One region of the Staphylococcus sp. NRL 16/872 genome, then DNA from elsewhere that is predicted to be linked to it. Evidence: predicted binding sites of a transcription regulator. Region 1 holds the regulator's gene; each other region holds the start of a gene.
The links. Region 1 encodes Rex, which represses fermentation and respiration genes when NADH is low (regulators of the CRP and FNR family bind a similar motif). Its sites were predicted from a motif close to TTGTGAAATATTTCACAA; they were not measured.
Positions count from the first base shown of each region.

Region 2: the regulator Rex is predicted to act here: its motif matches at 5,061-5,078, upstream of MT340_RS02745 (nitrate/nitrite transporter).
Region 3: the regulator Rex is predicted to act here: its motif matches at 1,818-1,835, upstream of arcA (arginine deiminase).

Region 1 is NZ_CP119327.1:900,084-911,038, reverse strand. Features, by position in the region: gene MT340_RS04380 (ammonium transporter) at 185-1,429, opposite strand; gene MT340_RS04375 (sulfurtransferase TusA family protein) at 1,574-1,798, opposite strand; gene MT340_RS04370 (YeeE/YedE family protein) at 1,821-2,924, opposite strand; gene MT340_RS04365 (redox-sensing transcriptional repressor Rex) at 3,081-3,719, opposite strand; gene MT340_RS04360 (ABC-F family ATP-binding cassette domain-containing protein) at 3,963-5,900, shown strand; gene tsaD (tRNA (adenosine(37)-N6)-threonylcarbamoyltransferase complex transferase subunit TsaD) at 6,252-7,277, opposite strand; gene rimI (ribosomal protein S18-alanine N-acetyltransferase) at 7,270-7,734, opposite strand; gene tsaB (tRNA (adenosine(37)-N6)-threonylcarbamoyltransferase complex dimerization subunit type 1 TsaB) at 7,707-8,378, opposite strand; gene tsaE (tRNA (adenosine(37)-N6)-threonylcarbamoyltransferase complex ATPase subunit type 1 TsaE) at 8,359-8,820, opposite strand; gene ilvD (dihydroxy-acid dehydratase) at 9,289-10,955, shown strand, end outside.
Region 2 is NZ_CP119327.1:600,122-611,076, forward strand. Features, by position in the region: gene narH (nitrate reductase subunit beta) at 1-1,495, shown strand, start outside; gene narJ (nitrate reductase molybdenum cofactor assembly chaperone) at 1,488-2,063, shown strand; gene narI (respiratory nitrate reductase subunit gamma) at 2,056-2,736, shown strand; gene nreA (nitrate respiration regulation accessory nitrate sensor NreA) at 2,757-3,206, shown strand; gene nreB (nitrate respiration regulation sensor histidine kinase NreB) at 3,216-4,250, shown strand; gene nreC (nitrate respiration regulation response regulator NreC) at 4,271-4,924, shown strand; gene MT340_RS02745 (nitrate/nitrite transporter) at 5,188-6,363, shown strand; gene MT340_RS02750 (Hsp20/alpha crystallin family protein) at 6,445-6,861, opposite strand; gene MT340_RS02755 (MarR family winged helix-turn-helix transcriptional regulator) at 7,090-7,533, opposite strand; gene MT340_RS02760 (DUF3139 domain-containing protein) at 7,816-8,175, shown strand; gene MT340_RS02765 (cation:dicarboxylate symporter family transporter) at 8,356-9,633, shown strand; gene MT340_RS02770 (DUF4889 domain-containing protein) at 9,765-10,118, opposite strand; gene MT340_RS02775 (pyridoxamine 5'-phosphate oxidase family protein) at 10,471-10,893, opposite strand.
Region 3 is NZ_CP119327.1:283,600-294,554, forward strand. Features, by position in the region: gene MT340_RS01360 (hypothetical protein) at 168-788, opposite strand; gene MT340_RS01365 (arginine repressor) at 1,073-1,537, shown strand; gene arcA (arginine deiminase) at 1,894-3,129, shown strand; gene arcD (arginine-ornithine antiporter) at 3,168-4,598, shown strand; gene MT340_RS01380 (Crp/Fnr family transcriptional regulator) at 4,638-5,324, shown strand; gene MT340_RS01385 (alpha/beta hydrolase) at 5,886-6,647, shown strand; gene MT340_RS01390 (poly-gamma-glutamate hydrolase family protein) at 7,019-7,864, shown strand; gene MT340_RS01395 (SdpI family protein) at 7,913-8,245, opposite strand; gene MT340_RS01400 (CapA family protein) at 8,418-9,578, shown strand; partial or broken gene MT340_RS01405 (protein rep) at 9,633-10,063, shown strand; gene MT340_RS01410 (hypothetical protein) at 10,110-10,466, shown strand; partial or broken gene MT340_RS01415 (IS3 family transposase) at 10,841-10,955, shown strand, end outside.

The DNA of each region.
Region 1 (10,955 bases):
TTTCATAGCCTCTTTATTTAATAATCATATATTTTCAAACTATAAAGACAGTTAGAATACCCCTAATCGGATGTGTCAGGACGTGTTTTCATTTAAGATAAAAGAACACCTAAGCCAATGCTTAGGTGTATGCATCACTAATTTCTAAACAAGAAATGATGCTAAAAAGTTTGTCTATAGTCTATTAATATCTTTTATTTAATTTATTAAGCTCACCGTAGAAGTACGCTTTTTCACCGTGGACAATTTCGTCTAATCCTGCTTTATCTTCTTCTTCGGTAGTTGCTAATGGCATCAGTTTTTGTAAAACTTTGCCGATAATCCAAGTTAAAACAATGGTATAAATGACTACCACTACTACTGCAATAAGTTGAATCAATACTGCATGGAAATTACCAGTGTAGACAAGGCCATTATCAATATCTCCATTAACTGCATGAGATTGGAAGACACCAGTAAGTACTGCTCCTACTACACCACCTACACCATGAATACCAAATGCATCTAATGTATCGTTATATTTAAATTTCTCTTTAATAATATTAATGACAAAATAACATGCGATACCACCACAAATTGAAATAATATATGCATTCAAATAACTTACATAACCTGCAGCAGGTGTAATAGCTACTAAACCTGCAAGTACCCCTGATAATAAACCAAGAAGGCTAAGCTTTTTAGTTATTATGTATTCCAGTACTAACCAACTGAATGCACCACCACTAGCTGCAATCACAGTATTTACAAATGAAGCTAATGCAACATCATTTAAAGAATAGGCACTACCTGTATTAAATCCATACCATCCCATCCAAACAAGTATGCCACCAATTAATGTAATTAATAAATTATGGGGTTGAATTTTTTCGATCTTTTTACCATGACCAATCATAATTGCTAAAATAAGTCCCGACACCCCTGACGTAATATGTACAACAGTTCCTCCGGCATAATCTAAAGCACCTAACTTACCTATCCAACCGCCGCCCCATACCCAGTGAGCAACCGGGCTATAAATGACAATAACCCATATTATGATAAAAATTGTAAACGGAATAAATCTCATACGTTCCGCAATAGAACCAGATAAAATTGAGACCGCAATAGTACAAAACATCATTTGAAATAACATAAATAGCGCAAACGGAACATGTGGACTTAAATCTTGATTAATCGCAAAACCTACATGTTGTAAGCCCATGAAATCAAAGTTTCCTATTAAGTCATTTCCAGTTCCAAAACTTAATGTAAAACCAAATGTAATCCATGTGAAAGTTACGATAATCATCGCTGCCATACTTTGCATTACTGTATTCAATACATTCTTAGATTGTACGAGACCCCCATAGAATAAACTTAACCCCGGTGTCATTAACCACACCAGTAATGTACAAAGAAATAAAAAAATTGTGTCATCCATCTTCATAATTACCACTTCCTTTGAAAATATCTTAATGATAGTTTTTCAAGATGGCAAAAATCGGTAAGATAAAATGACACAATATGTTACAAAATATAACATCACACTTCTGTATTTTGTTTTAAATAGTATACTTTCCTTAAAATTCGCTTATGCTTTTTGTACTGTAATCGTCCAAGAAGCGTCATCCAATTGTTCATAGTTTGTTACTGGGTAACCTTGTTCTGCTGCCCAGTTTGGAATGGCTTCTGTCGCTTGAGTACAGTCGAAATCGATTTTTAACTCATCACCGTTTTCAAGTGTTTGCATTTTCTTTTGCGCTTCAATTAATGGGAATGGACATACCATACCAACTGTACCTAATTCATATAACATTATTATTACTCCTCCTATCTGTTTACGTTGTTTGAGGTTGTTTAGAAGTAGATGCTGAGTTCGCTTGCTTTGGTGCAGTTTGTTGCTGTAATTTTTTCATTGGTCTTACGAAGATAAAATAACTCATGAACCATACACCAAAGATCATAGATACTAATGCTATCCAACCTTTCCAAGACATAATTGCAGTTTCTACTAAGCCGTTACCGATTGAGCAACCGCCTGCCACTGAGGCACCAAATCCCATACAAATACCGCCAATTGCACTGTTTCTAATAGTACGTTTATCCGGTAAACGCCATTTAAATTCATGTGAACCTCTTGCTGCAATATATGAGCCTAAGAAGATACCTAATATTAATAAAACGCCCCAATCTACTAATTTAGTATCACCTGTAATTAAGAATGTAATTAAATTAGCAGAAGGTGTTGTAATACCTAAACCATGATCACGTCCCGTTGACATACTCATTGGCCAAGCGATAAATGCTATAAGACCTACCGCAATACCTGCTACAAACGGGTGGTAACGTTTTTCAAATAAATAATGTCTAATACCTGTATACTTTTGTTTCAATTTTGGTACTGCCATTTTAGGTTTAGGCTTACGTAATGTTTTCACTACAACAAATAATGTAATACCAGTTAAAATAATTGTTAATACCCACATTGGAATACCTGTAGTTTGAGCCATACTTGTATTCACCTTCGTAGGTTTATTAATCCAATTCATAACTGGAAGCAAAACGCCTGTTTTAGTTACTGCAGCAGTGCCTGCATACATAATGAGGGCAACCCAGCTCCCGATTAACCCCTCTCCAGCTCGGTACCACGTTCCAGTCGCACATCCACCTGCTAGAACTATTCCTATTCCGAAAATGAAAGAACCAATAATCGTTCCTAGAACAGGAAATGTACTATAAGGAATTGCGATTAATCCTAAACTTGTTAATATTACAAGTCCAATACTTTGAACAGTAATCGCTACTAATAAAGCATAAAACATTTTATTATTTTTTTGCACGTACATATCTCTAAAACCACCTGTTAAGCAGAAGCGTGTACGTTGCATGACAAAGCCTAATAAAATCCCAACGATTAGGCCGCTAATAATCATCCAAACCAAAGTCAAATGCATCCTTTCCCGATTGATTTACTAAGGTATTATAATAGATTAATATTTAATTATCAATAACATTTGTTCGGATTTAATAATATTGAAATAATAAAAAAATCTTTCTTTCTCTCGAAAGAATGATTAAGACTATAAACAAAATACTATCTAGTTCGAATAGTTTTTCATAAAAAATAAAAGTGATTGTAATTCTATACCTAAATCAATATGGTGCACTTGAACAGTTTTTGGCACTTCTATTCTAGCCGGTGTAAAATTCAATATTCCTTTTACATTAGCCTCAACTAACTGATCTACTACGTTTTGAGCTGCCTTTTCAGGTGTAGTTAGAATAACTACATTAATGTCTTGAGTTTCAAGCACTTGTTGTAAATCATCCATATGATGAACTTTCACTTTACCGACTTGTTGATCTACAATATCTTTATCAATATCAAATGCTTCTGTAATCGTCATTTCGTCATGAATTGAAAAGTTGTATGTTAATAGTGCCCTTCCTAAGTTACCTACTCCAACTATAGCAATATGAATCTCCTCACTATCACTAAGTTCAGATTTAAAAAATTCTAATAAACTATCAATATTGTAGCCATAACCCTTTTTTCCTAACTCACCAAAGTAAGAAAAATCCCTTCTAATCGTGGCTGATTCAATATTTAGCGCTTCACTGATAGTTTTAGAATTAACTCGATCAATTCCTTTTGTCTTCAAGGTGTTAACGAATCTATAATATAACGGTAATCGTTTCAATGTTGCACGAGGAATTTTAGCTTGATTTTGAGCCATTTGAGTTGTCCCCCTCTTGTTTGAACTTTTTAATCTATGTATTCAAACTAATTTGCGTGCAATTAGTCATTCCTTTGAAATCACATTATGTCCCATAATGAATACTGACATATTATACCTTAACACTTTTTAAAAATAAATATCTTAGTTTCATGTAACTTTATTATACGGTAAAATAAAGAGTAATGTATAAGGCAATTTTGTGATAAATACTTTTGTAAAAAATAGAAAGGTGAACCCTGAATGATATTAATGCAATTAAATGACATTTCGAAGTCATTCGATGGTGAAGATATATTTACTCATGTTAATTTCGAAGTTAAAACTGGCGAACGTATAGGTATCGTTGGACGAAATGGCGCTGGTAAGTCAACATTAATGAAGATTATCGCAGGTGTTGAAGACTATGATAGTGGCCATATTTCTAAAATTAAAAATTTGCGTATGGGTTATTTAACTCAACAAATGACACTCAACTCTTCATCGACTGTGTTTGAAGAAATGTCTAAACCTTTTGAACACATTAAAAATATGGAAGGTTTAATTAAAGTAGAAACAGATTGGTTAGCTATGCATGCCAATGATTATGATACTGAAGACTATCAACATCATATGGAACGCTATGAATCGTTGTCTAATCAATTTGAACAACTTGAGGGCTATCAATACGAAAGTAAGATTAAAACTGTGTTGCATGGTCTGAATTTTAAAGAAGAAGATTTCGGCAAACCTATCAACGACTTTAGCGGTGGGCAAAAAACACGCTTATCACTAGCACAAATGTTATTAAGTGAGCCTGATTTATTATTATTAGATGAACCGACTAACCATCTTGATTTAGAAACGACAAAATGGTTGGAAGACTATTTAAAATACTTTAAAGGTGCCATCGTCATTATTAGTCACGATCGTTACTTCCTTGATAAAATCGTGACACAAATTTATGATGTGGCGCTTGGAGATATTAAACGTTACGTGGGTAATTATGAACAATTTATCGAACAACGCGATAAATATTATGAACAGCGTATGCAAGAATATGAAAAACAACAGGAAGAAATTAAACGTCTTGAAACGTTTGTAGAGAAAAATATTACCCGTGCCTCTACTAGCGGTATGGCTAAAAGTCGACGTAAAACGCTAGAAAAAATGGAACGCATCGATAAACCTATGTTAGATGCAAGAAGCGCCAATATTCAATTTGGCTTTGAACGCAACACTGGTAATGATGTTATGCATATTCATAATTTAGAAATCGGATATGAAATACCTATTACTAATCCTATAAATATCGAAATCACTAAAGGCGATCATATCGCTATTATTGGCCCTAATGGTGTAGGTAAAACAACGCTAATTAAAACAATTGCCAATCGTCAAGCTAAATTAGGTGGCGAGGTTGTCTTCGGTGCTAATCTTCAAATTGGATACTACGATCAAAAGCAAGCTGAATTTAAATCTAATAAGACGATTTTAGATTATGTTTGGGATCAATATTCTAATATGAATGAAAAAGATGTTCGAGCTGTATTAGGACGTTTTTTATTTGTACAAGATGACGTCAAGAAAATCATCAATGATTTATCTGGGGGCGAAAAAGCTCGTCTTCAACTTGCATTATTAATGTTACAAAGAGATAATGTATTGATTCTAGACGAACCGACCAACCATTTAGACATAGATTCAAAGGAAATGTTAGAACAAGCTTTACAACATTTTGAAGGTACAATCTTATTTGTTTCTCACGACCGTTATTTCATTAACCAATTAGCGAATAAAGTATTTGATTTAGATAAAGACGGGGGACAAATGTATCTTGGAGATTATCAATATTATATTGAAAAGACAGAAGAAGCAGCTGCCTTAGAAATTTTTGAAGCCGAACGCACTGATGATCATACAGGTGGAGCTGAGATTTCAAGTAATAAACAAAATAGTAGTTATGATAATCAAAAACAACAACGTAGAGAACAACGTAAATTAGAACGTCAAATTGAACAATGTGAAGAAAAAATAGAACAATTTGAAAACGATATAACTCATATCGATGAACAACTCACCCAACCTGAAATATTTAATGATCCTATCAAAGCATCTGAACTTGCTAATGAGAAAATGGAAACCGAACAGAAATTAGAACAAGTCATGATAGAATGGGAAGAATTACAAGAAATGTTATAAAGTAGTATTTAAGATAAAATAACTAGAAAATTACCTTAAATTTTCTGGTTATTTTTTTATAATTTTTAACCACAATTTTATAAACAGTTGAAAGTCTTTTATATCAAGTATCCACAGACTTATCCTAGTTATCCACAACCATTCCCTTGCACTTTTACATTTCTTTTACACAAAATTTACGCTATATCCACATTGTTAAGCACTACTTATCCACAGTTTATACACGTTTTGTTGATAAGTACACACGTTCCCTATTGACGCACTTATTTTCCCACAATTTCTATTTAGTATTAAAAATAGTGCTAAGTACACATGTATTTGTAAATCATTGTACTTAACACTAACTTTTAATTATTCAACAGTTGCTTCTTCAATATCCATATTATTTTGGCCATTTAAATCTAAATCTGCTGTAATACCAGCTTTATAGAAATAATATGCAGCAGCACCAATCATTGCTGCATTGTCTGTACATAATTTAGGGCTTGGTATAGAGAGTTTGATATCATGTGTTTTACATAATTCTTGTAAACGTTGACGTAAACCTTTATTACTCGCAACGCCTCCTGCTACAATTAAACGATTAACATTATATTCCTCACAAGCGTGAATCGCTTTCGTACTTAATACGTCGACTACACTATTTTGAAAACTTGTAGCAACATTTGCTTTATTAATTTCTTCATTTTTTTGTTTTAAATTATGTAATTTATTAATTACAGCACTTTTCAAGCCACTAAAACTAAAATCATAGCTATCTTTCTCAAGCCATACTCTTGGGAAATCATACGTATCCTCACCTAAAGCAGCTAATCTATCTACTTCTGGGCCACCTGGATATGGTAAACCAATCGTTCTAGCAACTTTGTCATAGGCTTCACCGACTGCATCATCACGCGTTTCACCAATCACTTCGAAATTCATATGATCTTTCATATAAACTAATTCTGTATGCCCACCAGAAACGATTAGTGCCATTAAAGGAAACGTTAACGGTTCCTCTAAATGATTCGCATAAATATGACCTGCAATATGATGAACCGGAATAAGTGGCTTGTCATAAGCAAATGCTAGAGCTTTCGCAGCATTGATGCCAATTAACAATGCCCCAATTAAACCAGGCCCTTGTGTTACTGCAATAGCGTCAATCTCTTCCATTGTGACATCAGCAGCAACGAGTGCCTCTTCAATTGTTGCAGTGATACCTTCAACATGGTGTCTACTTGCCACTTCAGGCACGACACCACCGAAGCGTTTATGACTTTCGATTTGGCTTAATACAGTATTCGATAATATGGTATCGCCGTTTTTAATCACACTGACACTTGTTTCATCACAGCTAGTTTCTACTGCTAATATTAAAGTTTCATTATTCATTTAAATTCACCCACATGACTAATGCATCCTCGCCTTCTCCATAATAATTTTTTCGTTTTCCTCCAAATTGGAATCCCAAATTTGTGTAGACATGTTGTGCTACATAATTTGTTACCCTAACTTCTAAGCTCATGACATCACATGTTGTTTTTGCGAAATCCATCACATATTTAAGTAATAATTGTCCTAATCCATAACCTCTATAATCTTTGCGAATTGCCACGGTAGTGATCTGAGCTTGATCAATCACTATCCAGAGCCCTAAATAACCAATAATTTCATTTTCGAAAATGATAACAAAATACTTTGCGAAGTTATTTTCATTCAATTCATGATAAAACGCATCAATTGTCCAAGAACTGTCATTAAAACTTTCACGTTCAATATCAAATACACTTGGGACATCATCGACTTGCATTGCTCGTATCGTTAATTCTGATTCTGCTGGTTTAACCAATTGCGTTCCGCCTCTGACATTTTGATATAATTTGGTACAAATGTATGGATATCTTCAGCTTCAGTCACCAATGAATACATTACAGATGCACGTGGTAGATTAGCTTGAATATCACCTTTTAACTGATTTGCTAACTTTTCAGCATCTGTGCCAATAAATAAATATGACTGATGTTGTTCATTTAACCAATCTAATAAGTCTTTAGTTGAAATATATTGGTCTTCTAAAATAGTTCTTAGTTCTCCATCGATATATTGATAAACGCCAGTGTAGACCGCTTCACGACGTGCATCAAACACTGATACTAATAAACGATCTTTGGCTTCACTTTCATCTACTGTAGCTGCTAAACCTTGTAATGAAGATACGCCGTACAACTTAGTATTTAAAGCATAAGCTAGTGTCTTTGCAGTTGTAACGCCGATTCTCACACCTGTATAAGAACCTGGACCTTTGGCTACTACAACAGCATCTAATTCTTCTTTATTTAACTTCGTTTGTTCAAATAAATTTCTAATACCTGGCATTAATTGACTTGAATGATCTTTATTACTTTCTACTGTGTGCTCTGCTAAAACTTGGTCGTTGGCCATTAAAGAAACCGACATAGGACGATTAGACGTATCAATAAGTAGTGAATTCACGTTCAACTTCCTCCTTAACTTTAGAATAATGGTCGCCTTTCGCAATCAACTCAATCGCACGTTCTGTTTCACTCACCGTTTTAATATTAATAATTAACTGCGTAGCGGGTAGTAAATCTTCAATGAATTGGCTCCATTCAATCACGGTAATGGCTTCATCTTCAAAATATTCATTAAATCCTAAATCTTCATCAGAATCTTCAAGACGATAACAATCCATATGATGTAACTTCAGCGATTTCCCTTTATACGATTTGATGATGTTAAACGTAGGAGAATTAATATTTCGTTTTACGCCAAGATGTTTACCTATAAATTGAGTTAATGTTGTTTTACCTGCGCCCAAATCACCATTTAATAAAATTAAATCTCCTGGTTTAAGATATTTAACTAATATGCCAGCAAAACGATTCATGTCATCTAAATGTTTTATACTTATCATTTGCTTTGCTCTCTCCTATTTTGAAAATTCCTTATAACTATATTTACTAATAGAAATTTTAAAATCACATTTTTAACTTACTAATTGTAACAAATTCTAGCTAAAATTTCTCTCTATTCAGATGAAATAAGAATTTGTTAATTGTTAGAAAATTCAAAAAATAGTGTTGACTTCAAAAGTATGTTGTAGTAAATTTAATTTATCGAATTTTAGAATAATTCTAATAATTACATAACTCACCATTCATTAGAAAGGAGTATATTAAAATGACTCAATTTAATACACAACCGCACACTGTAATTCATAATTTAATTATTTTATTATACTCGCAAGGGCTGGAACTTTAGTAGTCAATACATACTAAATGTTTAAGTCCTATTTCTCATTGAATGGGACTTACAAACGTCCCAATCACATTGGGACGTTTTTTTATTTTCAAAATTCAATAACCTGACGGGGGAATTATTAATGAGAAGCGACATGATTAAAAAAGGTGATCATCAAGCACCTGCGAGAAGTCTTTTACACGCCACGGGAGCACTCAAAAATCCAACAGATATGAACAAACCATTTGTAGCAATTTGTAATTCTTATATTGATATAGTACCAGGACACGTCCATTTGCGAGAATTAGCTGATATCGCTAAGGAAGCAATTCGTGAGGCAGGTGCTATTCCATTTGAATTTAATACAATCGGCGTGGATGATGGTATAGCTATGGGACATATTGGTATGCGCTATTCACTCCCTTCCCGAGAACTTATTGCTGATGCTGCTGAAACTGTCATTAATGCACATTGGTTTGATGGCGTATTCTATATTCCAAACTGCGATAAAATCACACCGGGTATGATTTTAGCTGCTGTCAGAACAAATGTACCAGCCATTTTTTGCTCAGGTGGACCGATGAAAGCTGGTCTTTCCGCTCAAGGTAAAGCACTCACTTTATCTTCAATGTTTGAAGCTGTCGGCGCTTTTAAAGAAGGTAGCATTACTAAAGAAGAATTTCTAGATATGGAGCAAAACGCCTGCCCTACTTGTGGCTCATGTGCAGGTATGTTTACTGCTAATTCAATGAACTGTTTAATGGAAGTCCTTGGATTAGCACTACCTTACAATGGCACAGCTTTAGCTGTTAGTGAGCAACGTCGTGAGATGGTTCGTGAAGCTGCTTTTAAATTAGTTGAGAATATTAAAAAGGACATTAAACCTAGAGATATTGTCACTAGAGAAGCGATTGATGATGCTTTCGCATTAGACATGGCAATGGGTGGTTCAACAAATACTGTATTACATACACTAGCGATTGCTAATGAAGCTGGTATTGATTATGACCTAGAGCGCATTAATAAAATTGCGAAACGTACACCTTACTTATCTAAAATTGCACCGAGCTCTGCATATTCAATGCATGATGTGCATGAAGCTGGTGGCTGTCCAGCTATTATTAATGAATTAATGAAAAAAGAAGGCACGTTACATCCTGACCGTATTACAGTTACAGGTAAAACATTGAGAGAAAATAATGAAGGTAAAGAAATTAAAAATTTCAAAGTCATTCACCCACTTGATGCACCATACGATAAAGAAGGCGGTTTATCTGTATTATATGGTAATTTAGCGCCTAAAGGAGCAGTAATCAAAGTTGGAGGCGTAGATCCATCTATCAAAGTATTCACTGGTAAAGCTATTTGTTTCGATTCACATGATGCAGCTGTTGAAGCGATTGATAATAAAACAGTACGCGAAGGTCATGTCGTGGTTATTCGTTACGAAGGTCCTAAAGGTGGTCCAGGCATGCCAGAGATGTTAGCCCCTACTTCTTCAATCGTAGGTAGAGGATTAGGTAAAGATGTAGCACTAATTACTGATGGACGCTTTTCAGGAGCAACGAGAGGTATCGCTGTTGGACACATCTCTCCAGAAGCCGCTTCTGGTGGTCCTATAGGATTAATTAAAGATGATGATGAAATAACAATTAATTTAATTCATCGTACCCTAAACGTTAATCAACCTGATGAAGTACTTGAGCAACGTAAACAAGCTTTACCCCCTTTTAAAGCGAAAGTTAAAACAGGTTATTTAGCGCGATACACTGCTTTGGTTACTAGCGCAAATACGGGTGGCATTATGCA
Region 2 (10,955 bases), 300 kb from region 1:
CACTTGTAGTGTTACATGTAAAAGTACTTGGACTAACCGTCCAGGTGCTGAATACATGTGGTTTAACAACGTAGAAACTAAACCAGGTGTAGGATATCCGAAAAGATGGGAAGACCAAGAACACTATAAAGGTGGTTGGGTTTTAAATAAAAAAGGAAAATTAGAACTTAAAACAGGAAACCGATTATCAAAAATTGCCTTAGGTAAAATCTTTTACAATCCTGACATGCCTCTTATTAAAGATTATTATGAACCATGGACATATAATTACGAACATTTAACAACTGCGAAAGAAGGTAAACATTCGCCAGTAGCCAAAGCACATTCAATCATCTCTGGAGATAAAATTAATCTTGAATGGGGGCCTAACTGGGAAGATGATTTAGCAGGAGGACATATTACAGGTCCAGAAGATCCAAACATTCAAAAAATAGAAGAAGATATTAAATTCCAATTTGATGAAACATTTATGATGTATTTACCTCGTTTATGCGAACATTGTTTAAATCCTAGCTGTGTCGCTTCATGTCCTTCAGGTGCAATGTACAAACGTGACGAAGACGGCATTGTTCTTGTAGACCAAGATGCATGTCGTGGTTGGCGTTACTGTATGACAGGTTGCCCTTATAAAAAAGTTTACTTCAACTGGAAGACAAATAAAGCAGAGAAATGTACGTTCTGTTTCCCAAGAATTGAAGCAGGCTTACCTACAGTATGTTCAGAAACATGTGTTGGTAGAATGAGATATTTAGGCGTACTTTTATATGATGCTGATAGAGTTCACGAAGCTGCCTCTACTGAGAATGAACAAGATTTATATGAAAAACAATTAGATATTTTCTTAAATCCATTTGATGAAGAAGTGATTGAACAAGCGGAAAAAGATGGCATTAGCTATGAATGGATTGAAGCAGCACAAAATTCATCAGTCTATAAATTAGCAATTGAATATAAAATTGCGTTTCCATTACACCCTGAGTATAGAACAATGCCTATGGTTTGGTATTGTCCACCACTTAGTCCTATCATGAGTTATTTTGAAGGTAAAAATGCTGGCCAAAATCCTGACATGATTTTCCCAGCAATTGAAGAAATGCGTTTACCAATTGAATATTTAGCAAATCTATTTACAGCAGGTGATGTGCAACCTGTTAAAGAGTCACTTCAAAAAATGGCGATGATGAGAAGTTACATGCGCTCTCAAATTACTGGTAGAGACTTCGATAGTTATAAACTTGAAAGACTTGGTTTATCAGAAATCCAAATCCAAGAAATGTATCGTTTATTAGGCTTAGCGAAATATGAAGATCGCTTTGTTATTCCAACTTCTCATAAAGAAACGTATTTGGATACGTATCATGCGCAAGGTAGTCAAGGTTATGGAGGAGAGTACTTCGGTGATAATTGTGAAGGCTGTGGTGTGCCAGTAGGTTCAGGAAAAACAGGACAAGAAATTTATAATGATAATTTCTATGGAGGTATTTTCCGTGATTAATTTACAACAATTTCACTACTATCAAGAAAGTTTAGGTTATATTGCACAGCAGCTTAATTTTCCTGAAAAGCTTACCTTCCATCCAAAAACGTTTAATGAAACAATTGATAAATCTCATCCTGGCTATGAAGATTTAATAAAATACCGTGAGATTATGCATCAATTCTCATTATCAGAAATTAAAGCAATTTATACAGATACGTTTGATTTTAATAAAAAAACGCCACTTTATATGACTTATAATAAGTTTAATACGCAAAAAGAACGTGGTCAGATGTTAGCTAAATTGAAAGTTTTATATGAAATGTTTGGTTTAAAAATGGCAAGTAATGAGTTGTCTGATTATCTACCTTTAATGTTGCAATTTTTACATGTGGCGCAATGGCAAGACGATCCACGTGCTGAAGGAAACTTAGAACTTGTTATTATGATTATTGAAGATGGTACGTATGAAATGGCGAATCAATTAGCACAAGATAATAACCCGTATGCATATGTGATTCGTGCGCTGCGCAATACACTTAAAGCATGTTTAAATATTCCAAATGAGGTGACGTCTCATGCTTAATCAATTTTTATGGATTATCTTTCCATATCTATGTGTGGCTATTTTTATAGTAGGTCATATTGCACGTTACAAATATGATCAATTTTCATGGACAGCTAAATCAAGTGAATTAATCGAGAAGAAACAGCTTAAATGGGGAAGCTTATTGTTTCATTTGGGTATTATCCCCGTATTCTTTGGTCATGTAGTTGGTTTAGCTATTCCAGCTAAATGGATAGATGGCATAGGTGTAAGTGAAGGGATGTATCACTTTGGTGCTGTTTATATCGGTAGTATTTTTGGTATAATGACATTTATTGGTATGTTACTTTTAACAGCGAGACGTATTACTATCAAAAATATAAGAAGATTAAGTTCAGCTTCAGATATTTTTGTGAATTTCTTATTAATATTAATTATTTTCATGGGATGTTATTCAACTTTAGTAACGAACGCTATGATAAGTGATTTCGATTATCGTCAAACGATTTCTATTTGGTTTAGACATCTTTTCACATTTTCACCAGATGCGAATTTAATGACTGACGTGCCACTATCATTTAAGATTCATATTTTACTTGGATTTACAATTTTAGCTTGCTGGCCATTTACGCGATTAGTGCATGTGTGGAGCGTGCCTTTATCTTATACAAATAGACGATATATCGTTTATCGCAAACATAAAACACGCTAATGATGAAAGGAGAGACTTAAGTGCTCACTGAACCTTTAATTAAGGAAGAAACTTTTCAAGACGAATTAAATCGTTTACGTATAGATGAAGGTTATGATTTTGCTGGAGTAGCATTATACGAAGATTATTCGACAGCATCTCCTATTAAATGGCGATATGTATCTGGCAATTTGAATCATCGTTATAAAATGATTATTTTGAGAAAAGGTCGTGGACTAGCTGGCATGGTAATGAAAACGGCAAAACGCATGATATTGTCACACGTGTCCGAAACTTTGCCACCTGAAGAAAAAATTAAATATCCTATCTTAATTAGTGAAGAATTGACGGCAGTTATTGCTATACCACTATGTCACGACCAAAAAGTGTATGGTGTTCTATTATTAGGACAACGGGATGAAAAACCTCTTCCTGATAATCATAATTTAAATATTAGTGGTAAGTTATGGGCATTTACTGAAGAAATGTAGGTGATATATGTGCTAAATACTCAGGAACATACCTTAGAGGATTTGCTTAAAAAGTATTACGAAAAAACAAATGAAAAAATTGTCTTTATTAATATTGACGGCAAAGTGATTGCGATGAATGAAGCGGCTCAAGAAATTATATCCCTGGATAACAATTACAGTGTCATGACGGATGCGATCTGTAGACGCTGTGAAGGGTATTCTAATGAATTTGCACTTCAAAGTTGTATCAATTGTTATTTAGATACATCAACACCTAATGATAAGAACTTTCAAGTGTTTATGAAGACGGTTAACAATAAAGTGCAACCTTTTACTGCTTCTTATCAATGTATTGATGAAGATGAAAAAATATATGCATTTACACTACAAGATATTTCACCTCAAATTGAGCGTCAAGAAAAGATGTATCAGCGTCAAATGTTACGTAAAACAATATCTGCACAAGAGAATGAAAGAAAGCGAATTTCTAGGGAATTGCATGATAGTGTGGTTCAAGAAATGCTTAATATCGATGTAGAATTAAGATTATTGAAATACCAACAAGAGATGTCACAATTAATAGAAAAATCAGAGCATATCGAAAGTCTAATGTCTAACTTAATCAATGACATACGCAATCTGTCTGTAGAATTGAGACCATCATCACTAGATGATTTAGGGTTGGAAGCGGCATTTAAGTCATATTTTAAACAATTTGAAGAAAACTATGGATTAGAAATTATGTATCAATCGAATATTAAAGATCAACGATTTAATAGTGAAATTGAAACTGTAGTTTATCGGGTGGTACAAGAAGCTATCTTTAATGCTTTGAAATATGCTGGTGTCAATTCAGTTGATGTATCAGTTCAACAGACTGAGAATAATTTGATAGCGGAGATTGTCGATAGAGGAAAAGGGTTTAATCCTAATTCACAACCACAAGGGACTGGCTTAGGACTATATGGGATGAATGAAAGAGCCGAACTTGTTAAAGGAAAAGTGGATATCGAAACACATATAGGAAAAGGGACGATTATTACATTAGAAATACCACTTTAGAGGACGTTAGGGGAATTGAATTGAGAATTATAATTGCAGATGATCATGCAGTTGTTAGATCTGGGTTTTCAATGATATTAAATTTTCAGGAAGACATGGAAGTTGTGGCAACGGCTGCCGACGGGGTAGAGGCCTATCAAAAAGTAATGGAATACAAACCTGATGTTCTTATCATGGACTTAAGTATGCCACCAGGAGAATCTGGTTTAATCGCCACAAGTAAAATTGCTGAAAGTTTTCCGGAAACCAAAATTTTAATACTAACAATGTATGATGATGAAGAATATTTATTTCATGTACTTCGTAATGGTGCTAAAGGATATATCTTAAAAAACTCACCTGATGAACAATTAATATTGGCAGTACGTACGGTATACAAAGGTGAAACATATGTAGATATGAAATTAACAACGTCGTTAGTCAATGAATTTGTTAATCATACGAATATAGACGAGGCATCTACGAATGATCCTTTTAAAATTCTTTCTAAACGAGAATTAGAAATATTACCATTAATAGCCAAAGGATATGGTAATAAAGATATAGCGGAGAAATTGTTTGTTTCAGTTAAGACAGTTGAAGCACATAAAACACATATCATGACTAAATTGGGACTGAAGTCTAAGCCAGAATTAGTAGAATACGCATTGAAGAAAAAATTATTAGATTTTTAACTTAAAAAACATAATACAGAATACACTAAAAGCCATGAAGAAAGCGAGAATTGTAGCTTTCTTCATGGCTTTATATTTATGTAAAAAATAAATATAAAAATAGGGGGATTTCCCATTAGTATAAGGGAAAATCCTTATGTTCATTTTTTCACAAATTAACTAAAATTTAAATGTAATCAGTAATGTGATTGAAATATTATTTTTGACCTCTTTTAATATAACAATTACTGATAAAGAAAAAATGAAATAGTGAAGGTGAAAAAATGAAAAAAAATAAGGGAGTTTTTCAACTTACATTACAAACATTAAGTCTTGTAGTAGGATTTATGGCTTGGAGTATTATTTCTCCACTTATGCCTTATATTTCTCAAGATATTAAAGTTTCTCCGGAACAGCTATCAATCATTTTAGCTATTCCAGTTATTCTAGGTTCTATTTTACGTGTTCCATTTGGATATTTAACTAATATTATTGGGGCAAAATGGGTCTTCTTTTGTAGCTTTATAGTATTACTATTTCCTATCTTTTTATTAGGACAAGCTCAAACACCTGGGATGCTAATGTTAGCAGGGTTCTTTTTAGGTGTTGGAGGAGCAGTATTCTCAGTAGGTGTAACATCAGTTCCTAAATACTTTTCAAAAGACAAAGTAGGTTTAGCAAATGGTATTTACGGAGTAGGGAACGTAGGAACTGCAGTATCTTCTTTCTTAGCGCCACCTATAGCCGGGATTATTGGTTGGCAAACAACAGTTAGAAGTTACTTAATTATCATTGCGCTTTTTGCGGTTTTAATGTTTATTTTAGGTGATAATAAGGAGCCTAAAGTGAAAGTACCATTAATGTCGCAGATGAAAAAGCTATCTTCAAATTATAAGTTATATTACTTAAGTTTATGGTATTTTATAACATTCGGTGCATTTGTAGCGTTTGGTTTATTCTTACCTAACTACTTAGTGCATAATTTCGGAATTGATAAAGTAGATGCTGGTATTAGATCCGGTGTATTTATTGCTTTAGCAACGTTTCTAAGACCACTTGGAGGCGTGTTAGGAGATAAATTTAATGCTGTAAAAGTATTGATGTTTGACTTTGTTGTTATGATCATAGGTGCTATTCTATTAGGCATATCTAGCCACATCGCATTATTTACAATTGGCTGTTTGACTATTAGTATATGTGCTGGTTTAGGAAATGGTTTAGTATTTAAATTAGTGCCATCTTATTTTGCAAAAGAATCTGGCGCTGCTAACGGTATTGTTTCGATGATGGGTGGATTAGGTGGTTTCTTCCCACCACTAGTCATCACATATGTATCAAACTTAACAGGTTCAAGCCATTTAGCATTTATTCTATTAGCAATTTTTGGTATTTTAGCCTTTATTACAATGGGGCACTTATATAAGAAAGAATATGGTAAACACTCAATAACAACAAAATAACAAAAAACAAACGTAGGAAACATTGCTGAAAATGAATCCTACGTTTTTTTATTGAAAAAAATATTTGATTATTCAATGTTACTAATCAATTTCAATTTTAGTAGTATTATCTTCGTCTAAAGTTTCTTTAGGTAAAATAACTACTAAAATACCATCGTTGTAACTTGCTTTAATTTGTGACTCGTCGATATCTTCAAAATCGAATCTTCTAATAAGCTCACCACTTGCGCGCTCACTAAGCTGAACTTTCCCAGTTTGCTCAGAAACGTGTTTTTGAACGCTAATAGTTAGTGTTGAATGTTCATAAGTTAACTCAATTTCTGATTTATTAACACCTGGTAATTCAGCTTCTAAAATATATTGATTAGCTTGATTATAAATATTTGTTGGAAAAGTCTTTGATGAAAATTGATTAAATACTTGCTCACCTAAATCGCGAAATACATCTTTAGGATTATTTTTAAAAATAGATTGATCAAAAAAGTCTCTATTATTCATTATAAAATCTCTCCTTTAATAAGAGTTGAAATCACAACTGTTTAGTGAAAATTTTCAACTTCATTATATAAAGAGTATATCCTCACGTAAAGTAAAAGCAATTATAAAGAAGTATGTAAAAATGTGGATTGAAAAAGAACATGACAAAAGTTTGTAAATTATGTATAAAGTCTTTTATATAGATGAAAAGGATAATATAAGATGTGTGCTTTTGTCATGTGTGATGATTTATTCTGACGCATTAGCGAAGTTATTAGTAATGACGTGTCGTAAACTATGAACAAGTTCAGTTTCTTCTTCTTTAGAAAAGTTAAAGTCTTCAAATACTTGCTCAGAAATAGATTCTAATACAGGCTTAATTTTTTTACCATTTTCAGTTAAAGAAATTTGTAAATTGCGTTCATCTTCCTTTTCACGCATACGTTTAACATAGCCCTTTTTCTCTAATTTTTTTAAGAGAGGTGTAAGAGTTCCAGAATCTAAAAAGACACGTTGGCCAAGAGATTTTATATTTATTTTTTCATCATCTTCAATAGCCATAACAACCATAAAACTTGTATATGTTAAATCATGTTCTTTTAAATAGTAAGTATACTTTTTAATAACTTCTTTAGAAGTTACATATAATAAAAAACATAATTGTTTACTTAAATAGCTGTCCTTTACATACATATTTATCCCCCCTTAACTTATTTAAAGATAGTATGAACTAAAACTAATGTCAAGACTGTTGCCATAGTATTTTACAGAGTTTTTAAGAGTTTTAAAAACATGATAAAAGTACGTCTACAGAATATAAAAAAGTGTTGATTTATTTTGAATTAGAGATAAACTATTTAGTAGATTTTGTTACAAAAATATGTAATTACTTTAAAAAATTTGTTATTTCATTCATAATAATTTAGATAATAGAATTTCGACATTTTGAATAGGTAGATTAAAAGGAGACTCAAAATGAGTAAAAAGCAAATAATTATAAGAGTAGTAATTATATTTGCTATTTCTTTAGTTGTAGCTATCGCTTTTTTCTTTGGTATGAAAACGTATCAAGGACACAGAAATATAAAATTAGTTGATAGTTATTTAGAACAAAAGCATCTTACAGATAAAGTGAAATCTGAAAAAACGCTATACAGTGCTAAAAAGGGTGTTTATTATAAAGAAGTTATTTTTAAAGATGAACCAAACTTAACTTATGTTATTCAACCTATTGGTACGCGTAAAGGTATTTTTGCAGAAGGATTTGATACTGAAACTAAAAAAAGTATAAAAGGTGCCAAATATAATTACTTTAATCAAAATTTTAAACCTTAACATTAGGATTTAAGCTGTATTTAGACAATATAAAGTTGTCTATGTACAGCTTTTTTATATCTAAATTAATAATTTTTGTTAAATCAAATATTGCTAATAATAAATAGGTTAAAAAATTATATATCCCGTTTTTAAAATATTTGATATAATTAAGCGATGTCAGATGAAGGGGGTTCCAACATGGCTCTGTTCAAGAGAAAGATTAGTTTACCAATGCAAGTTTTAATTGCTTTGGTTCTAGGAGTAGTAGTAGGTTTATTATTGTTTGGACAAACGAATGTAGCAAATTATATTAAGCCTTTCGGTGACATTTTCTTAAATTTAATCAAAATGATCATCATTCCAATTGTATTCTGTGCATTAGCATTATCTATTTCAAATCTAGGGGATTCGAAAAAAATAGGTAGTTATGGATGGAAAGCAATTCTTTATTTTGAAATTATAACAACAATAGCTATCGCTATAGGTTTAATCATTGGCAACTTATTTAAGCCAGGTGCTGGTTTAGATCGTCACAAATTACCTAAAGGCGATATATCTAAATATGAAACATCTGCTTCAGCAGCAGAACATTCTACATATGGAAATCATTTTATTGATACCATTGTAAACATCGTACCAACAAACATATTTGAAGCATTAACTAAAGGTGAATTATTGCCTATTATCTTTTTTGCAGTGTTCTTCGGATTAGGGTTAGCTGCAATAGGAGAAAAAGCAGATCCTGTAAAAGGATTCTTAAATGGTGTATTAGAAGCAGTATTTTGGATGATTAATCAAATTTTAAAATTAGCGCCAATCGGGGTCTTTGCATTTATTTGTACTACTGTTATGACATTTGGCGCGACAGCATTACTTCCATTACTTAAATTATTACTAGTCGTTGTATTCGCAATGATATTCTTCGTAATTGTAGTTTTAGGTATAGTTGCTAAAATGGTTGGCATTAACATTTTCTCAATAATTAAAATATTGAAAGATGAATTATTACTTGCCTTCTCAACTTCAAGTTCTGAAGCGGTATTACCAATCATGATGAAGAAAATGGAAAAATTTGGAGCACCAAGGGATGTAACTTCATTTGTTATTCCGATTGGTTATTCATTTAATCTAGATGGTTCAGCATTATACCAATCTATCGCTGCCTTATTTGTAGCTCAAATGTATGGCATGCATTTATCAATTTCTGAACAAATTATTTTAATGGTGACACTCATGGTGGCATCTAAAGGTATGGCCGGTGTACCAGGCGTTTCTATCGTAGTGTTACTTACAACGCTAGGGGCAATGAATATACCTGCCCAAGGACTTGCGCTAATCATTGGTGTGGACCGATTATTAGACATGGTTCGTACATGTGTTAACGTTATAGGTAACGCACTTTCGTCAATCGTTATTTCTAAATGGGAAAACGTTTATGATAAAGAAAAAGGCGAAAAATATTTAGAATCAATTTAAAAAAAGAAATCTGACATTTTTTGTACCGAGTATTGATTTACTCGGTACTTTTTTGTTGGGAAAATTTGCATAAAAAATAACTTCATCGCAAAGGTGAATTTCATCTTCGTGCGAGGAAGTTATTATTTCAATTACATACCTTTCATGTCACCCATGTCATGGATCTTCATCATAAGTCCATGTGGTACATCATCGTGTTTGACTTTAGATATCCTTGAAAATTTATCTGAACCTTTTTCTTTTACAAGGAAGACAAAGTCACCTTTTTTAACATTTACATCTGCATTTGAAGGTAATTGAACATTATTTTCAATTTTTTCAGTTTGCTCACTTACCATTTTTTCAATGGTATGATTATCCTTCATATAACCATAATAGGTCTCTTTTTGGCCTCCAGTCATCATCATAACGACTAATACAACACATACAATAAGCATAATCGCACTTAAAGCAATGCCTAATCCTAAGCCTTTTTTATTTTTCATTATGTATCTCCTTTGAAAGTACTATCTCATTTATACAAAATATAGTATTGAAATGCAATAAAATATTAAAATCAATATATTCAAATGTGTCATTATTAGTACATAAAAATAAGGGAGGGGGACAGAAATTAAAATAATTTCGTCGTATCCCCAACTTGCTTTGTTTGTAGACTTTCTTTTCGAAAGTCTCTATGTTGGGGCCCCACCCGCCAGGCAAAGATAACTAGAATTGAAAAAAGCTTGATATAAGCGCATTTTCAATTCAGTTAGCTACTGCCAAATGTGAAATGAGGCTGAGACATTTTATCTGTCCCAGCCTCTTGAGATAGTTTATTATTTATTGTGTTAAAATTTATAGCTCAATAGTTACAGGTGTATCAATTTTATCGTCATTCATAAGTGTAATTGTTTTTGGGTTAACTTTTAATACACATAAATCTGGATCCTCTTTAGAATCAAAGAACGTTTTATCTTGTGTTTCCCATAACCAATCAATGACTTTTTGATCTTTCACAATTTCCATTGTGGCTTCTATTTCAACAAAACTATTATTTGTTGTTTCATTATATCCTAAAAGAATATAAGCATTAGGGTTGTTTTCAATTTCGTCTACTTTAGTAGTTTTCGTACTTGTCTTCGTATATAAATCTAAACCATCATTATAAAATACCATGTATCTACTATTTGGCTTATTGTTATAAGCAGTTGATAATACACCAATTTTAGACTCTTTTAAAACTTTTTCGATTGTTTGAGTAGCTTGTTGTTTATCCAAACTCATCATCTCCTTACTAAAATATATTACCTAAATGACGTAATATTAAACTTAAAGATAAT
Region 3 (10,955 bases), 620 kb from region 1:
ATTACTCCTATGGGTAGTATAACACAATTTATATAAAAAGATTATTGTTTGAATTGTGAAATTTAATTTCACATAATTTTAATAAATTTATAAAACTAAGTATTTAGTCTCCATTAGATTTGTTTTTTTGATGCTATAAATATTGTGTGTAAATCACATATTTAATGTTATTTTTTATTACCGTAATGACCTACATTATGCGTATTGTGATCGATCACTTTACCAGTTGTTTTATTGACATAGATGACTGATGCACCATTGCCACCTTGTTCTGCATATACGACAGGGACGTAACCTTTAGGTAAATCGCTGTATCGTGATACATTTTTATCCACTTTAAGACCCATGCTATTTTCAATTTCTATTTTATGGCTATTGAAGTATTGTTTCGCAACACTCATTATTTCACCATTAGAAAGTTGTCGTTTTTTATCATAGTTACCAACATTGTGAGTATTGCGATCGATGATTTTACCAGTTGTCTTATTAACATAAACTGCTGCTGAACTATTAGCCCCTCTTTCTCCGTATACGACAGGAACATAACCTTTAGGTAAATCAGTAAAAAGAGAAGTGTTTTTAGCTACTTTAATACCAAAACTGTTGTCTGTTTCAATGTGACTTTGTTTAAAGTATTGTCTAACGATATTTTCGATTTGAGTATTTGATAATTGTTTTTGTGTGGCATGTGCTTCGTTTGAATGAATTGCTTCAGTTGAATATCCAACTCCTAATACAGTTCCAAGTGCAATAACAGATGACAAAGTAATTTTAGTAAATTTATGCATAGTCAAATCTCCTTTATATAATTTAAATAGTAGGTCTTTTGGAAAAGTATTACTATTTGATTACAATATTACTTTCGTTTAATTTGTGTAAAATTTGTTAATTGTTATATAAATCTAGATTTGGAATAATTGTTCATGAAATGGATAAACAATTGTATGCAAAATGATGATAACTTAGAAGTGATAGACAAGTATAAGCCATGCTAAAGGTGAGGGCTTGTCGAAAAAGTATAGGGATTGAAAGAGTTTGTCTTCAATCTCAGGGATTAGAGGAGTTTATAACCATGAAAAAAAGTAAACGTCTAGATCTCATCACAACTGTTGTGAAGCAAAATCGTTTTAAGAAAAAAGAAGATATTGCAGTTTATATCGAGCAACATTTTGGTGTGCGATATAGTGTTACGACAATTGCACGTGATTTAAAGGAATTAAAAATCTTTAAGATGCCTGTAGCAGGGCAACAATCGTTTTATAAAAAGTTAGATAACACACGTGAAACAGATGCGAAAGCTAAATTGCAGCATTACTATGAGGCTGAAATTCAAAAGATTATTATCCAAGACAGTTATTTATTAATTAAGACGTCACCAGGATTTGCACAATGTATCAATTATTTTATTGATCAAATGGAATTAAAAGAAGTGCTAGGTACGGTAGGCGGTAATGATACACTCATGGTTCTGACTGGGTCGCCTGATATGGCACACTATGTGCATTATAAATTATTTAATCATAAATATGCGAATTAATGCATAATATATATAGTAGTATTGTTAATTAATCTTCTTTATAATTATTTATGAAATGCTGATAAATGAGTATTTCTAATATTTTCATTTTCAAAAAATATCTTTAAAAATGGGAATGATTATAAATGCAAAATATTGAATAAAAAACTTTTGCAGGGTAAATAGTCATAGGTAAATGAATGAAATATGCACAGTTAATCATAAATAACGTGTAAAACTGTATATTCAATCAAAAAAGTGTATTGGATAACCAAAAAGTATGAGGTAATAGACATTTGGTATGTGAAATAAATCACATAAAAATATTTGTAAGCGCTTTATACTTTAGCTGTAGATAAATAAAGGAGGAAATGAATATGACTCAAGGACCAATTCAAGTAAACAGTGAAATCGGTAAATTAAAAACAGTATTGTTAAAACGACCTGGTAAAGAATTAGAAAATTTAGTGCCAGATCACTTAAGCGGTTTGTTATTCGATGATATTCCTTATTTAAAAGTAGCGCAAGAAGAGCATGATAAATTCGCGCAAGCGCTTAGAGATGAAGGCGTGGAAGTCGTTTATTTAGAAAAGCTTGCTGCTGAAGCTATTGCAGATAAAGCGGTACGTGAACAATTTATTGACGATATTTTAGCAGAATCTCAAAAAACGATTTTAGGCCATGAAGAAGAAATTAAAAAGTATTTTGAAACGTTCTCAGATCAAGAATTAATCGACAAAATAATGGCTGGGGTACGTAAAGAAGAAATTGAATTAGAAACAACGCATTTAGTGGAATATTTAGATGATAAATATCCATTCTACTTAGACCCTATGCCAAACTTATACTTCACTCGTGACCCTCAAGCATCTGTAGGTAGAGGAATGACAATTAACCGTATGTATTGGAGAGCACGTCGTAGAGAATCACTTTTCATCACATATATTTTAAAACATCATCCACGTTTTAAAGATGCAGATGTGCCTGTATGGTTAGATCGTAATTCACCATTCAATATTGAAGGTGGCGATGAGTTAATCTTATCTAAAGAGGCATTAGCGATTGGTATTTCTGAACGTACTTCAGCACAAGCTATCGAACGTTTAGCTCGTAACATTTTCAAAGATGAGTCTACAACATTCAAGAAAGTTATTGCGATTGAAATTCCAAATAGTCGTTCATTTATGCACTTAGATACAGTATTCACAATGATTGATTATGACAAATTTACAGTGCATTCAGCTATCTTTAAAGAAGAAAATAATATGAACATTTATACAATTGAATATGATGAAGCGAAAGATGATATTAAAATTACGCATTCAAGTAAATTACGTGAAACATTAGCAGAAGTGTTGGGTGTCGACAGCATTGAATTTATTCCTACAGGTAATGGAGACGTCATTGATGGTGCACGTGAACAATGGAACGATGGCTCAAACACATTATGCATTCGCCCAGGTGTAGTTGTAACGTACGATCGTAACTATGTATCTAACCAATTATTACGTGATAAAGGAATTAAAGTTATCGAAATCACAGGTAGTGAGTTAGTACGTGGACGTGGGGGCCCAAGATGCATGAGCCAACCATTATTTAGAGAAGATATTTAGGGAGACGACTAAATTTCCTAAATGTGAGGAGAATCTGTATGAGTGAATCAGGTGAAAATAAATTAGGTAAAACGTCACTGATTGGTTTAGTTATCGGTTCGATGATTGGTGGTGGGGCCTTCAATATTATTTCTGATATGGGAGGCCAAGCCGGTGGACTAGCGATTATCATCGGATGGATTATTACGGCAATAGGCATGATTTCCTTAGCCTTTGTCTTTCAGAATTTAACAAATGAACGTCCTGATTTAGATGGTGGGATTTACAGCTATGCACAAGCAGGATTTGGTGACTTTATCGGTTTCTCAAGTGCATGGGGTTACTGGTTTGCAGCCTTTCTTGGTAACGTAGCATATGCGACATTATTGATGTCTGCAGTAGGTAACTTCTTCCCGATTTTTAAAGGAGGGAACACGCTACCAAGTATTATCGTCGCATCGATTTTACTATGGGGCGTGCACTTCCTCATCCTTAGGGGTGTAGAGACAGCGGCGTTTATTAACAGTATTGTGACTGTCGCTAAGTTAATTCCTATCTTTTTAGTTATCGTTTGTATGCTAGTGGTCTTCAATTTTGAGACTTTTAAAGCAGGATTTTATGGCATGACAAGTGGTGGCGTAGGTGTCTTTAGTTGGGGCGACACAATGTCTCAAGTAAAAAGTACGATGCTTGTAACTGTATGGGTCTTCACTGGTATTGAAGGGGCCGTCGTCTTTTCTAGTCGTGCTAAGACGAAGAAAGACGTTGGTACAGCAACAGTTATCGGTCTTGTCTCTGTATTAGTCATTTATTTCTTAATGACTGTCTTAGCGCAAGGTGTGATCCAACAAGATCAGATTTCTAAATTAGCGAACCCTTCAATGGCTCAAGTGCTTGAACATATTGTAGGCCACTGGGGCTCAGTGCTAGTGAATATTGGCTTAATTATCTCTGTGCTTGGTGCATGGTTAGGTTGGACATTACTTGCTGGTGAGTTACCATTTATCGTCGCGAAAGATGGTCTATTTCCTAAGTGGTTTGCTAAGGAAAATAAAAACAAAGCACCGGTAAACGCACTATTGATTACAAACATTTTAGTGCAAATATTCTTAATCAGTATGCTCTTTACTGACAGCGCTTATCAATTTGCGTTCTCTTTAGCATCAAGTGCGATTTTAATACCCTACATGTTTAGTGCCTTCTATCAATTGAAATATACAATTGACCATAAAGGACACGCGACAGTAAAACAATGGACGATTGGTATTATTGCTTCAATTTATGCGATTTGGCTTGTGTATGCAGCAGGGATCGACTACTTATTATTAACAATGTTGTTGTATATTCCAGGTTTATTCGTCTATAGTTTTGTGCAACGTAATAATAAGAAACGCTTAACGAAAGTAGAGTATATTCTATTCGCTGTGATTATCATACTTGCAATCATAGGTGTTATTCGCTTAGCTATGGGCAGCGTGTCAGTATTCTAATCTAACTAAGTGTAGTGAAAATTTGAGGAGCGTAGCGTTATGACTAAACATCAATTTTCCAATAAAAATAAAGCAACTGAATTAGACCAAGCATTTAAACAATTAGCTGCATATTTGAATATACCAGTAGGCGTGATTCAATCTTATAAAGAAGAATGTTTATTACGTCATTATAATAAGGGTCAAGTATTGTATTATTCTTCGGATCAACCTACGCATGTGTATCTGTTGTTAGAGGGAAATGTTTTGCGTGAAACATTTAATGCGGAAGGTGATGTGGTACGTGCACTGTATAAGGAAGAGGTACTGCTGCCACTGACGCAACTGTTTCGCAAAGAAATGTCGAGTGAAATGTGTACCGCGCTAACGGAGTGTGATGTTATCGGTATACCGAAAGATTTATTGGAATATTTATGTAAGACGCATGAGGATATTTTTATTACACTTTTTGAAAAGTTAAATGCGGAATTACGTCTGCAAATGGAATACACGATGGCGTTAACGACGAAGTTAGCGAGGGAACGTGTTGAGAAGGTATTGTACTATTTGTGTCATTCCGTTGGGTATGATAACGAGGAGTTTTATGAGATTAAGCAAGTGATGACGATTCAACTTTTGAGTGATTTGTCTGGGATTTCACGTGAAACAACTGGGCATATCATAAGTGAGTTGAAAGAGGAAAAGATGTTGCTGAAGAACGGCAAAGATTGGCTCGTTCGGAAGTAACGTATAGATGTACTTAATAATTTCTAACGAAATTAACTACTCCTAAGTTGTTAGTAGTTCTTAGATGGTCTATCACTCATTCTGTTGTGATGCTTGCCCAGGGTACAGTTTCAGCCAGAAATGCCTCACAGATAAATCTGTGGGAATTTCTAAGGTCTTCAACTTGTACTGTTCCCTCGGGCGTCACACAACGTCATTCGTTGGCCCTCTTCAGAACTACTTACTTAAGAGTGTGAGTAGTTGTGTATATTAAACTTTTAGTCTACAAATCTCCTCACCAGTTTTCATTATTTATTTTAGGATTAATTACTTAAGTGTGTGAATACTTAGGATCATCAAGAATCAACCTAATCTTTTCATATTTTACTGCTACTAAATTATGGGAAGTATATGAGTTTATATTTATCTACCAAAACCTATATAAACTTAAATTGCTACTTTGGGCGTTAGTGTTATCACTAGCGTCTTTTTTGTTTGGGGAATTTTAAGATTATCAATAGGGGTAAAAAAGTGTAAAATGGTGATAATACTCTAGTTTATTTTGAAGGGATGAGGAGCAACATGGCGTTAATGACTATTAATTATAAATCTCCGACGATTGGGATGAATCAGTCGTTTGTGGCGATTATTCCGGAGGATGATAGCTTTTTTAATCGTTCACAATCAGCGAAGCCGTTAAAAACGTTATTATTATTACATGGTTTATCGAGTGATGCGACATCTTATACACGTTTTACTAGTATTGAGCGTTACGCTGAAGAACATCAATTGGCAGTAATTATGCCGAATGCGGACCATAGTGGGTATGCCAATATGGCGTATGGCCATAGTTATTATGATTATATTTTGGAAGTTTTCAATTATGCGCATCAAGTTTTTCCATTATCAACGAAGCGTGAAGACAATTTCATAGCGGGTCATTCAATGGGGGGTTATGGCACGATGAAATTTGCTTTGACACAGAGTGAGTTATTTTCAAAAGCAGCACCATTGTCAGCTGTGTTCGAGGCACAAGGGTTGATTGATCTTGAGTGGACAGATTTCTCACCACAAGCAATCACTGGGCAAGCTACAACGGTAAAAGGGACAGAATTAGATACATATCATTTAGTAGATGAAGCGGTTGAAAAGGGAGTCGACCTACCGCAGCTATTGATTCAATGTGGCACCGAAGATTTCCTATACGATGATAATCAACAGTTTATGAAATATTTAGATGACAAAGGTATTAAATATCAATATGAAGAAAGACCTGGCGACCATGATTATGATTTTTGGGATAAAGCGATTAAACGCACAATTGAATGGCTAGTAGAAGAATAATACTATAAAACAAGCCCTCTAATGTGAAACAACTTCACACTAGAGGGTTAAACTTATCTATTTAATAAGTTATAGACTAAATAATAAGAAGTAACGGGTTAATATATTAATTCAACTACAACTAGCGAGGCATAGTTAATTTCTCCTTAACAAATAAATTACAATTTCTACATCAACCTTTTGAGATAATAGGACTTAGGGATGATTTCAAATAGGCGATTACTTTCTATATTAAATAATGAAGATATGGATGGGTATGACATTTAATTTACGGCTATCGTCCAAATTTAATTATTGATTGTAGAAGGGAAATGTTTAATTTGAGAATGAAAAATGCACGCAATTTCTCGTTTTTGAAGAAGTGGGTAATCATGATAATCAGTTTATTGGTGATAGTGTTAGTGGTCGTCCTTTTCCATAAACAAGCAGAAGCAACAGAGGACAGTCATCAAGGTGTGCCACATAAAGAGGAGACGAAACACAAGTTGCCTCATCCTCTTAATCATGACAATGAGAAGGGGAAAGAGCCAACTGTCAATTTGGAACCTCCTACACCAATTAAGCCGGTGGTTCCACATAAAGATCACTTTCGTTCCATGACGCAACTCTTTGCGAATACTAAGGAAGGTGTAGATTGGAAGAAAGAGATTAAGAAAACAGGTAGTAATGTCATCATTGTCGCGCCTCACGGTGGTAATATTGAAAAGGGAACAACCGAATTAACAAAAATGGTAGCGAAGCATAATCATTATGATTATTATTCGTTCACAGTTTTAAACCAACAGAATCCTGAAAAGTTTCATGTGACTTCTTCACATTATAATGATCCGACATTACTTAATATGGTGAAATCAAAAGACTTTGCTGTATCAATTCATGGTGCGAAAGGTGATAAACCGGTTATTTATTTAGGTGGTTTAGATACGGAGTTAAAAGAAGCGATTAAACAACAATTATTGAAACAACATTTTACTGTTAAAATCGCACCTTCTTATCTTGGTGGCGATTTGAAACAAAACTTTGTGAATCGCGATTTTAAAGATAAAGGCGTGCAATTAGAATTGACGACTGCGTTTAGAAAATCACTATTTATTAATGAAGATATGTCGCCTAAATCTAGAGCAAATAAGAAAAATTGGTCACCAGTGATGTATAAATTCTCAGATGCATTAGACAAAGCAATTAAACAAGTGGACGATTCAGGTAAAGATAGATAATGCAGAAGACTACCGGCATGGTAGTCTTTTTTGAGTTAGTCAGGAAAATTATAATCTTTTTTCTACTTTAAAATAAATGATAAATAAATACCATATTGTAATAATAGCTTCTATGATTAGTAAAATATAAAAAAGATTATTTCTATTAGAAATTCCAATAATAATTTCAAGTATTAAAGCTAAAATTCCACTCGCAATTATTATTGGTAAGTACTTTAAAGTAAATTTAGAAAATAAACTTTGCGCTTTTTTCCAGTTTGCCTCATTTTTTAATGCTTTTTTAGTACGATATCCATATAATAAATTTTTTTCTTCGGGCGGATAATGTTTAAAGAGATATCCAAAAATGCCCATTATAATAGCTAGTGGCAATAATAACATTATGTAAACACCTCTTAATTGTTTACTTTTTCTTAAGCATAACATTATTTTTATATCTTTATTAATATTGAATTGAATATAAATTAGAGGTATTTTAAAATTAATAAACAGTATATAGATAAAAATTTTAAAATTGCTCTGAGTATTAAAGGTGCTTTATTTCTATTTCATCATGAAAGAGGCGTTTCAATTGTTTAAGTATTACTTTACTTGTATTACTCTTTTTATAATTTTTATAGTAATAGGTGGAATGACACTAGTTACAGATACAACCGAGAAAGCATCGGTTGTGGCAGTAGGGGATAACCTTATTCATCCCGTTGTTTATAATGATGCGCAACATCAGAAAGGGTCTTTTAATTTTACTCCTATGTATCAGCATATTAAAAAGGATATTCAACAGCCAGATTTAGCTTTTGTGAATCAAGAATCGCCAATTGGTGGGGATGATCGTCCTTTTTCAGGATTTAAGCGTTTCAATACGCCAAGTCAAATAGCGCAAGATGTAGTGAATACTGGCTTTGATGTGGTGAATGGTGCGAATAATCATGCGCTCGATCAAGGTGATGATGGCGTTCATAATAATATTCAAACTTGGAAACATTATAAAGATAAGGCTTTATTTACAGGGATTTTTGATTCTGAAAAGGAAGCACAAGATATACATACGATAACAACTCATGGTATTAAAGTAAGTGTACTGAGTTATACATATGGAACAAATGACATGACGTCACACTACCCTTATACTGTTAAAACGTTTGATGAACAAACAATCAAACGTGACGTTCGTAAGGCTAAAAAACAGAGTGATGTTGTGCTAGTATCAGCGCATTGGGGTAATGAAAATCATCATCAACCGAATAAAACACAACAAAAGTATGCGCAACTCTTCGCCGATGAAGGTGTTGATGTTGTTATAGGGACACATCCCCATGTGATACAACCCGTTGAATGGGTGAAAAGTCAAACGTCTTCTCATAAAACACTCGTGGCTTATTCGTTAGGTAATTTTCTGAATGGGCAGTATGGAGGCAATGAAAATAACCAATTATTAGGACGTATCAATTTCGATATTGTGAAAACACCTAAAGACGTGCATGTGGAACATGTATCATGGACAAGTATGGTTAATCATTATGAACAAGCTAATCCATATAATAAAAATACACGAGAACATTTCCAAGTTTATAATTTAGATGACTATAATGACCAACTTGCCCAAAAACACGGGTTACAATACGACCCACAAAGTGAGTGGAATGTGCATCACCTTCAAGATATCACTAAACAGGTTATAGACGACGAATATCTAAATGAAAAAAGCATGTAATATAACATATAAAATCTTCATACTAAACACAAAAAAGCTAATGTGTAAGATGTAAATAATGAGGTACAGGTTTTAATGTGTGTTGAAAATGCATATTTTAGAAAAAGAAAATTGTATAACTCAAGATGAATGGAGCAAACTTTGGCAAAAAACACTTTAGTTCGATTACAAACCAGTAATAAATATTAAAGCAATTAAGCCGACTAAAAAGAGCAATAAAGATATTCAAGTTGCGATTAAAGAAACATCAAAATACTCTGTAAAGTTCTCTGATTATCTGACTGGTACTCATGAAAAACGCAAGAATTGTTAGCGATTTAGAACAGGAATTTTATAGAAAAATAATATTAAGTTACGGTGGATTGCTAAAACAAGAAAATAAAATTTTAAGTTTAGACGACACAGAAGATGGCGATTTGGTAAAAACAAGTGATGATGAAATGGCAACTGACGAAGAAAAAGCACATTCAATCACTACGATATAGAATTTTGAAAAATAAAATTATTACATAAAGAAAGGATGATTGAGTTATGGATATTCAAACTACATTAGCTATAATTCTTTTTGGTTTATCTACAATGGGGTTAGTTGTGTATTACTTTTTAAGAAAATTAGATAAAAAAAATAAAGATAAATATCCAAAAAAGTTTAATGGTAAATTCTTTATGTATCATGTACCACGAGATGGAGAATATCTTTGTAAAAGATATTGGTTTTGGCAAATAGAAAAGAGAAAATTTTTAGAGGGAAAAATGAAAGAAGAACAAAAATCTAGAAATTTATCTGGAGGTATATATTCTCGAAGAGCTACTAAAAGAGATAGGAATAGAGCTGGAGAAAAAGGCAGAATTGTATTTTTAAGAGAACTTTTTATAAAGATAAATTAATTACGTTAGCCCAAGGCTAGCGTTTTTTATACTTTTGTCTCTATAGGAACTATAATGCTTAACTATCGTGGTCAGTATCTAAAATTCGTCACTGGTTAAGCAAAAATTTTAGGTTTGTTATTCTGAGTTTTGAATTTAACTCATATTAACATTTATTGTAAAAAGATGAGTTAATTAATATTTGAAATTAGGACCCGAAGGACTAGATAAAAAAACTATATAAAAGAGTATATTAGAGATTTCAAGGTATTTTTTTAAGATTTAGACTAGAAAATAAGTTCTCTTATTAAGAAACAGCTAATCATTCTAAAATTTCTAATCTAGCTATATTGGCTGTTTGACAACACAAATTTGATAAAGAAAGAATTTTTAGTTTAGATAATTCTTTAATAGAGAATTTCTTTGGGTTACTAAAACAAGAAATGTTTTATGGAAAAATATATGATAATTTCCAACAATTGGAAAGAGCAATACACGAATATATAAATT